DNA from 3 places in the Chryseobacterium sp. 2VB genome. Region 2 is predicted to be linked to each of the others. Evidence: riboswitches for the same ligand, from Rfam matches in the RefSeq annotation. Region 2 holds a riboswitch; each other region holds the start of a gene.
The links. A riboswitch is a leader RNA that binds a small molecule or an ion and turns the genes downstream of it on or off. The one in region 2 is predicted to bind thiamine pyrophosphate.
Positions count from the first base shown of each region.

Region 1 (3,282 bases), on a different contig from region 2:
ATATTATCTATCGCAGCTTTGATTTGTCTGGCTGTGGGATGGTTTAATTTATTTTCCCCGGAAATTAATCATTTGCTTTCAAGAAAAGTATTTTATGTTTTGATCGGAGCGAGCTTCTTTATTCAGGCTCCGTTACTTACGAATAAGAATTTTGTTTATGCGATGTATGCTGCAGCGGCTATCTGTGTATTCGGAGCATTTATTCCGGAAGGCTCAAAACTTTCAGCTGTTAAAACGGTAGGCCTTCTGGCAGGGATTATCCTGTCATTATCCAACAGAAGAAGATAGACTGAAGAAGTATGAAGGAGCAGATTATATATGAAGACAACCATCTTCTGGTGATTAATAAAAAGGTCGGTCAGCTTGTACAGGGCGATAAGACCGGCGATGAATCACTATTAGAATCCATCAAGAACTTTATAAAAATAAGAGATGCTAAGCCGGGAAATGTTTTTCTCGGCTTGGTTCATCGTATAGACCGTCCCACATCAGGGCTGGTGATCTATGCAAAAACTTCCAAAGCACTTTCCCGTTTGACACAGATGGTGAAAAACCGTGAAGTCAAAAAAACATATTGGGCAGTTGTTGGAAAAGAAATGATTCCGCAAAGCCAGAGACTGGTGCATTATTTAAAGAAAAACGAAAAAAATAATAAAGCCATTGTTTTTTCAAAAGCTACGGAAGGAGCCAAAGAAGCTATTCTTACCTATCATGTGATCAAAACATTAGACAATTATTTGTTGTTGGAAATTGATCTTGAAACCGGAAGACATCATCAGATCAGAGCTCAGTTATCCAAAACAGGAGTTCCGATTAAAGGTGATCTGAAATATGGAGCACCACGTTCCAACCCTGACGGAGGAATCAATCTTCACGCCCGAAAGCTGGAGTTTATTCACCCTGTTACCAAAGAAAACATTGAAATTATAGCTCCGGTACCTCAAAATGATGCGATCTGGAGAGCATGTGAGGAATAACTAAAGATTTTTAGTTAATCAAAGGAAAACATAAACGTCCGTCTCAATTTTGAGATGGACTTTTTCTTTAATATCATTTCAGATTTTGCCCATTCTAAAAAAATGTCTAACTTCGTTCCCAACTTTAGGGGTGTCTGTTACCAACAGACTGAGACTTTACCCTTTGAACCTGATCTGGATCATACCAGCGTAGGGAAAAGTAGATGACTTTTGCTGTACATTCTATTGTACAATAATGGCCATTCCTAAAGTATATTTAATTTATTAGGAATGGAACTTATAATCAACCACACCCGAAAAACATTTGATGTACTTCCTGCAAACCTGGAAGCATTACTGGCTATTGAGTTACCCGGAAAGAAAAAAGGTATTGCTGTAGCGCTCAACAACCGAATTATTCCGCTGTCAGTCTGGGCGGAAACCATCCTCAACAATAACGATTCAGTGTTAATCATTACCGCCACTCAGGGCGGTTAATTCTCATATTTAATACCAATACTTATGGCTCACTCCATTACATGTTCGCCATTTCCGAACTCAAAGAAAATCTATGTTGAAGGAAAATTACACCCTATCAATGTAGCCATGCGTGAAATACAGCTTAGCCCCACAAAATTGACCAATGGCGGCTTTGAACATAATGCTCCGGTAACCATTTATGACACTTCGGGGCCTTATACCGATGAAAATGCAGTTATTGATATTCAGAAAGGGCTTCCAAGAATCAGAGAACAATGGATTCTGGATAGAAATGATGTGAATATCTTAGACGGAATTACATCTGAATACGGCAAAGCCCGTTTAGCCGATCCTCGTCTGGATGAACTAAGGTTTTCCTATGATCATAAACCCAAAGTGGCAAAGGATGGCAAAGAACTGACCCAGCTTTATTATGCCAAACAGGGAATCATTACCCCGGAAATGGAGTATGTTGCCATCAGAGAAAATCAAAGAATAGAGCAGCTTGAATCCGTATCAAAAGAAATGGCATTTCAGCATGCCGGACACAGCTTTGGAGCCAATACTCCGAAAGGTAAGATCACCCCGGAATTTGTAAGAGACGAAATTGCTGCCGGAAGAGCTATTATTCCCAATAACATCAACCACCCCGAAAGCGAACCTATGATTATCGGGAGAAATTTCCTGGTAAAGATCAATGCGAATATCGGAAACAGTGCCGTTTCATCCAGTATTGAAGAAGAAGTAGAAAAAGCAGTCTGGGCCTGCCGATGGGGAGCTGATACCATTATGGACCTTTCCACCGGTAAAAATATTCACGAAACAAGAGAATGGATCATCAGAAACAGTCCGGTTCCGATTGGTACCGTTCCAATCTATCAGGCATTGGAAAAAGTAAAAGGTGTTCCTGAAGATCTTACATGGGAAATCTTCAGAGATACGCTGATTGAACAGGCTGAACAGGGAGTTTCCTATTTTACCATCCACGCAGGCGTTTTGCTAAGATATATTCATCTGACAGCCAACAGAGTAACCGGAATTGTATCCAGAGGAGGATCGATTATGGCAAAATGGTGCTTATTTCATCATAAAGAAAGTTTTCTGTATACCCATTTTGAGGAGATCTGTGAAATCATGAAGAAGTACGACGTGGCTTTCTCTCTGGGAGACGGTCTTCGTCCGGGATCTATTGCAGATGCCAATGATGCAGCGCAGTTTGCAGAACTGGAAACTTTAGGTGAACTCACTAAAATTGCCTGGAAACATAATGTACAGGTAATGATTGAAGGTCCCGGGCACGTACCAATGCATATGATCAAAGAAAATATGGATAAACAGCTGAAGGAATGCCATGAAGCTCCATTTTATACCTTAGGCCCCTTAACCACGGATATTGCACCGGGTTATGATCATATTACTTCAGGGATCGGGGCTGCGATGATCGGATGGTTTGGCTGTGCCATGCTTTGCTATGTAACTCCAAAAGAACATTTGGGGCTTCCGAATAAGGATGATGTCAAAGTTGGAGTAATAACCTATAAACTGGCAGCGCATGCGGCAGATTTGGCAAAAGGTCATCCGGGCGCACAATACAGAGATAATGCATTAAGTAAGGCAAGGTTTGAATTCAGATGGGAAGATCAGTTCAATCTGTCATTAGACCCGGAAACAGCAAGAGCATATCATGATGAAACCCTTCCGGCAGAAGGAGCAAAAATTGCCCATTTCTGTTCAATGTGCGGACCAAAATTCTGCTCGATGAAAATTACCCAGGAGATCCGTGAATCTGCAGAAAAAGGGATGCTGGATAAATCACAGGAATTCATCGAAAAAGGAAAAGAAATTT
Region 1 is NZ_SCNC01000006.1:109,400-112,681, reverse strand. Features, by position in the region: gene FFS26_RS08185 (hypothetical protein) at 1-288, shown strand, start outside; gene FFS26_RS08180 (RluA family pseudouridine synthase) at 300-977, shown strand; TPP riboswitch at 1,094-1,190, shown strand; gene thiS (sulfur carrier protein ThiS) at 1,248-1,454, shown strand; gene thiC (phosphomethylpyrimidine synthase ThiC) at 1,479-3,282, shown strand, end outside.
Region 1: it holds a riboswitch for thiamine pyrophosphate, as region 2 does, so the genes downstream of both, thiS (sulfur carrier protein ThiS) here and pnuC (nicotinamide riboside transporter PnuC) in region 2, are expected to answer to the same signal.

Region 2 (3,282 bases):
TAATCTTCACTGACAACGACATTTTTAATGGCAAAAGAATAGGTTCCGCTGGCTTTCATTCCCATAGAGCTCCAATTGGGGATAATATGAACCTCCTCTTTAGGAACGATGAATGAATGGATGATCTCATTGCCGTCTTTATCCGTTATAACCTTACCATTTTCCATAACCCTGGCATTCAATGTAAAATGAGTCAAATGAGGTGCTCCTGTTGCAAAATTCCATGAACCGTTGATCAGATACGTGCTGTCATCCTGTTTTTCTGCCGTCCCGCCAACCATTCCGCTTCCTCCAAAGCAGGTTTCAGAATGTGTAAAGAATGATTGAGCAATTTCAGGTTTTATATTTCTGGAAAAGTAATTGGCACCGGCACAGAGTGTCAGCATCCAGCCGAAACTTCCATCGGTTTCAGCCCAGCCAAATAAGGCTTTAAGCCCCTCTTCAAAACGGTAGCCGAGTCCGCCATATTTTTGGGGAACCCAGATCTTAAGCAGTCCTTCCTCATGAATATGCTGCATTACTTTATCAGAAATTACAGAGGCGCCCTGAAGTTCTTGCCTGATCTCTTTAATACTCAGCATTAGCTTTGGATTTAATGATTTTCTGCCATTCTATATATCCTGAAATGGCCACTAAAAATAAAAACGACGTTAAAACAGCATAGAGATATAATTCTTTATGAATCATTAGCGGGATTGAAATAAGATTACTGACATTCAGTATTACCCAGTTTTCAATTTTTCTTCTTGCCATCAGCCACATTCCGGCCCAGGCAAAGGCGCTCACCAGAGAATCCCAGACCGGAACATCCGAGTCGGTAAAATGAGTCAGGAAGAACCAGAATAAGATAAAAGTTCCCAGAACAATTCCTCCGGTAATCCATTTTTCTGCAGTTGAGGTAACAGAGATTTCCATTTCGGATCTTTGTTTCCCGAATTTCCAGTACAGCCATCCGTAAATACTCATGATCAGATAATAAAGATTTAAGGTAAATTCAGCATACAACTTCGAATTTAGCATTACATAGAGTGTAAGCAGAATACCTGCAATTCCGAAAAGATAGTTGTTGACATTGTTTTTACGGGCCAGTAAAACCTGGATTACTGAAAATAAGACTCCGAACCATTCCGGTAAGGTAATTTGTTTTAAAATGTCCTGCATCATATTAATTATTAGAAATCAAATGATGAGATGATCAATAAGCAATCCCTACGCCGGCGTTATCCGGATCAGGTGTGGAAGTATATTCCTGGGTATCATCTCAGCCACCGTTATCTGTAGCACCCCATTGTTGGGCAAAGGTGCAGCTTTTTGTTGAAAAAAGAAAGGACTTTAGCCTATTATTTTTGAGATATGATCAGGATTATAAAGAGTCCGTCAGGTAAGTTTTAATTTTATAGCTCACTTTAAAAATTATATTATGAATCATCAGCAGGAAATATCGGTACTTAATGACTTACTACACATTACCAACGACAGGAAGGAAGGCTTTGAAAAAGTTGAGGGAAAAGTCTGGGAAATGTATCCGGATGTAAAAGATGAATATGAACATATGATTTCGCAGTCGAAAATCATGAAAAATGAACTGATCAACCTCATCACAGAAAAGCAAGGTACTCCGGAGGACTCAACGTCCATGGCAGGAGCTGTTCACAGAACATGGATTGACATTAAAAATTCTTTTACCATGGGAAATCTGATTGAATCTACATTAGAAAATGTGGTGTTTGGCGAAAAAGCAGCTATTGAAGCTTATCAAAATGCTCTGGATACTGGTGATCTCAGTCCAAAAAGTAGTGAGGTTGTATCTGAACAGCTTCGTATCCTGAAAGATTCTTACAGACAGTTTAAGAAAATTGAAGAATATAAAAAGAAAGAATAATCAAAAAACTCCTCTTCAAAAGAGGAGCCTTACTATAATCAAGAACAAAATAATATTTAATCACATCAAAATTATTAAATACTTTATGTTCATATTTATGATGCAGGTCATATAAACTGAATATTATTTGACTGCATTTTTAGCTTTTTCCGATTCCTGCAAATGATGTTCAAGTGTCGGAAGGGTTTTCGCTGCGAAAGATTTTAATGAAGCTTCTGTTCCTTCAGATGCCTCTTTTTTGAAGGCTTCCACATCTTCTTTATGATCACTGACCATTAGATCTGTATATTTTTTGTCAAAGTCTTTACCTTTCTTAGCTTTCAGGTCATCATACATCTTCTGCTTTTCGGCATCCAAACTTGTGGGTAAGGTATACCCTATTCCTGATGCCCAATTCTTAAGCTCGTCATTCGCTTTGGAATGATCGGTTAGCATCATTGATCCCAAAGATTTTACCAATGAGTTTTCAGCGTTTGTCGCGGCCAGTTTTCCCATCATTACCTCCATCAGTCCTCCTATGGCTGCATTATCTGCAAACTTTTTGTCCTGATCGCTGAGAGCACTTTTCTGATCTTTGGTGTCTGACATTTTGGTGGAGTCGCTTACCGTCATTCCTGATTCTGCAGGGGCAGACATTGTGGTACTTTCCTCAGATTGACTCGTGGTTGTCGGCTCGTTTTTTTTGCAGGCCGTTAAAGCAGCCAATGCAAAAATTGTTACTACAAGATTTTTCATAATAATAAATTTTAAGTGGTGATATTAATGAAGTCAAACAATGACTTTGTTTATAAATGCAACAATTTATCTGCCAAAAAAAAGATTAAAACATTTATAGCCTACTCATAAAACATTATGAATAAATATTTTACGACTTACTAACCAACCTAAATGTAAGATTAATACGCTCCTTCATAGAGGTTAGAGACTTGGCAATACGATGTTCCCAGTTTTCCTGAAGGTCTCCTTTCATAATCAATAATGATCCGTGAGGAAGAGGCAGGCTGTATTTACTCTGATGATGGTCTTTTTTCCTGAAATCAAAATTTCTGGTCTGCCCCAGACTTACTGATGCAATCACCGGACGTTTCCCATATCTGCTTTCCTTATCCCGATGCCAGGCAACAGAATCGTTATGATCTCTGTAAAGGTTCAACAGTACGGAATTGAACTGATACCCAAATGTTTCTTCTATTCTTTGTTTTAAAGAAAACAGTTCGGGTGTCCAATGATGGGCATCGAGTTCATTGTCTGCAGGATAGGCATTTTTCTCATCTCCATACCAGGCGGTTAAGCGTGGTGTCAGCACCATTTTATCATACATTTTCTGGGTACGTTGTTTCCACGGAGCTGTTTCAAGCAGATGAATTTTAAGGCGGTCAGCTTCTTCCTGATTCAGGAAA
Region 2 is NZ_SCNC01000001.1:254,408-257,689, reverse strand. Features, by position in the region: gene FFS26_RS01150 (hypothetical protein) at 1-581, opposite strand, end outside; gene pnuC (nicotinamide riboside transporter PnuC) at 568-1,164, opposite strand; TPP riboswitch at 1,190-1,298, opposite strand; gene FFS26_RS01140 (PA2169 family four-helix-bundle protein) at 1,421-1,882, shown strand; gene FFS26_RS01135 (DUF4142 domain-containing protein) at 2,006-2,617, opposite strand; gene FFS26_RS01130 (alpha-ketoglutarate-dependent dioxygenase AlkB family protein) at 2,748-3,282, opposite strand, start outside.

Region 3 (3,282 bases), on a different contig from region 2:
GGCAGCTTCTTTAGCAATAGCTGCATTGTTGTCTAAAGCAAGGTCCAGCAGAACCTCAATAGAAGGTCCGCCTTTCATATGAGATAATAATTCAAAGGCAAATGCCGGGGAAATTTCTTCTACTACGGATTCACCCAGAATAATTTCTTTTAAAAATTTTGCTTTTACTCCCGCTGCACTCGTAGTTCCGGGTAGTGTGTTATAAATGAAAAATTTAAGAGAGTCCGGTCGGTCAGCATTATCTGAATCTTTAATTTGTGCAATGATTTCGCTTAGTAATTCAGCACCATCAATTGGCTTTGGATGAAGCCCCTGGGTTTTTCTTTCTTCAATCTCTTTGATGTAATCCTTATAAATACTCATAATAGAAGGTCTTTCAAAATTAAAGCTAGGTCAGCTTTTTCTTTACCGGTGTGTATAAATACAATTAATGACATTTTGAGTTCTCGCATTTTGATGCAACATTAACCGAATAAAGTCAGCATAATCCACACTTTTTCAAAAGTTTTTTAAAATTATCAAACATTTCAAAATGTTCCCAAAATTACGAAATTTTACAATTTTATAAGAACGAAATTATTTAGATTCTTTATAAATATGAATTTTATAATATCTATTTTTGGTCGTATTTTTGTAATCAAATGGAGAATATGAAAAATATCCTGAATGTTTTATGTGTTTTTATTTCGATTTTCATTTTCTCGCAGACCAAATCTGTGAAGAAAATTCCTGTGAAAAAAGGAACAAGAACCACGGTTAAAAAAGCAGCTTCAGCCAGCAAACCTAATGCTGATCTGGTAGTGATCAATAAAGATCTTCCTGTTTTGATTCCTAAAAAAAAAGGAGATCAGTTCGGGTATGTCAATCAGAACGGGAAATTTATTATCCAGCCGGAATATCATATTGCCGTATTTTTTTATGAAGACTGTAATCTTCTGAATTCACCCAATGAAAAAGTGAGAAAATTTGGAACAAAAGACTATGCTACGGTGGAGAAAAATATGATTTCTTACCGCATAGATCAGTCTGGTAAGAGAGTCTATCAGTTTAAAGATACCGATTTTGGAAAATGTAAGTTTGAAGAATATAAACAACAGCTATTCCAGGCGTATATCCTCAATGGCTTTTATGGAATCATTGAAAAATCAAAATTTGTAAATGCGGCCGACTACAGACAGTATCAGATCTATCCACAATATCAGTATCTTTTTATTCTTGAGGGTGATGATGTTGCGAATCCGATGATTGTTGCCTCCAATAATGACAAATTCGGAATTATTGATGTTAACAATAAAGTGATTATTCCGTTTGAATATTCCAATATTAAAAGAAATTTCAGCTGGAAACTGGGTAAAATGTTTGAAGTGACAAAAGACGGTTCGAATTACTACTATATCGATGCCAACAACAAAACCTACTAAAGAGTTATAAATGATGAATGATTACTATAAGTTATTCATCGATAACTCTTATTTTTTCATTCTGTTTTTTCTTATCCTGTATCCCAATATCCCGCGCCCCGAAACCCGAATTCCAATTCATATATTTTTTGTAATTTTGCCACTGAAATAAAGGGGTGCTTTAACAGGCTGAGATTATACCCAATGAACCTGGAACAGGTAATGCTGTTTAGGGAATTGAAAATGTACCAATGAAACAGTATAACAATATACCAATTGCTAGACTGTTAAATTAATAAAATTGTTACATTATTGCTCAACCCCTTTTATTCATTAAATGTTAAAGATTTATAGAATGAAAGGATTATTTTTTTTAGGACTTACCGTAGGAGCTGCGGCTTTTATACAGGCTCAGAGTAAAGATTCCCTAAAGGTGAGGGAAATTGAAGCAGTCAACTTTACCAAAAGGCTTCCGGTAGCAAAGGAAATCGTCAATGTACAGAAAGATCTGGACAGTAAGAATCTAGGACAGGATCTTCCTATTCTTTTGAAAAACCAAACTTCCATTATTTCGACGTCAGATGCCGGAAACGGGGTAGGATATACGGGTTTCCGAATTCGTGGTGTTTCGGGAAGTGCCATCAATGTGATGATGAATGGTGTTCCATACAACGACTCTGAAAGCCAGGGAACTTTTTTTGTCAATGTTCCGGATTTGACAAGTTCTGCCTCACAGATTGTCATTCAGAGGGGAGTAGGAACTTCCAATAACGGGGTTTCTGCCTTCGGAGCAAGTATTAACGTACTTTCCAAGGATCCTGAAGAGAAATTTTATTTTAAAACGGATGATAGCTACGGTTCATTTAATACTTACAAATATTCAGCAGAAATAGGTTCCGGGAAATTCTGGAAAAACCGACTTTCCGTGATGGGAAGATATACCCATATTCATTCTGACGGATACATCGACAGAGCTTCATCCAGCTTACATTCTTATAATTTCACTGCTTTATTTGAGGAAGGAAATACGAAATTACGTTTAATGGCTTTTGGCGGAAAAGAGAAAACCTATCAGGCATGGAATGGGATTGATCGTAAAACCTGGGAGACTGATCCCAAATTCAATATTTCAGGGGCCATTTACGATGCCAGTTGGGAGAATATTGTAAGTTTCTATGATAATGAAACGGATAACTACAGACAGAATCATTATCAGTTGCTGTGGGAACAAAAATTCAACGACCGCTGGAATCTGGAAACCACGTTCCACTATACAAAAGGAAAAGGATATTATGAAAACTACAAGCAGGGAGATCCGTTTTCAAGATACAACCTTCCCAATATAACAGAAGGAGGACAAACAATAAAAGCTTCAGACTTTATCAGAAAAAAATGGCTGAACAACGATTTCTACGGAATGGTTTCTACATTGTACGGAAAGTTTGAAAATTTAGATCTGAACTTCGGTGCTGTGGTCAATCAGTATTACGGAAGACACTATGGAAATGTAACAGGAGTATTTTTTCCTCAGATTGATGAAAGTGAATACTACAGAAACCGCTCTGTAAAGAATGAGGTGTCTGGTTTTGCAAAAGCTTTATTAAGATTGAATAATTTTGAATTCTTTGGTGACTTGCAGCTCAGAAAAATAAATTACAACACAAAGATTCTGGCGGCTGGTGATGGTGAAGGGGCAGATTTAAGTAAAAACTGGCTGTTTTTTAATCCAAAAGCCGGAGTGAATTACAGAATTGACGGAGGTAAAATATTCCTTTCTTACGCCCACGCCCATCGTGAACCCAACAGAGATGACCTGATGGCCAATAATGATGTAAAAGCAGAAAAGCTTCACGATATTGAAGCCGGTTTTGAAAAACAGTTC
Region 3 is NZ_SCNC01000006.1:85,702-88,983, reverse strand. Features, by position in the region: gene FFS26_RS08100 (bifunctional aconitate hydratase 2/2-methylisocitrate dehydratase) at 1-363, opposite strand, end outside; gene FFS26_RS08095 (WG repeat-containing protein) at 651-1,421, shown strand; TPP riboswitch at 1,563-1,654, shown strand; gene FFS26_RS08090 (TonB-dependent receptor) at 1,756-3,282, shown strand, end outside.
Region 3: it holds a riboswitch for thiamine pyrophosphate, as region 2 does, so the genes downstream of both, FFS26_RS08090 (TonB-dependent receptor) here and pnuC (nicotinamide riboside transporter PnuC) in region 2, are expected to answer to the same signal.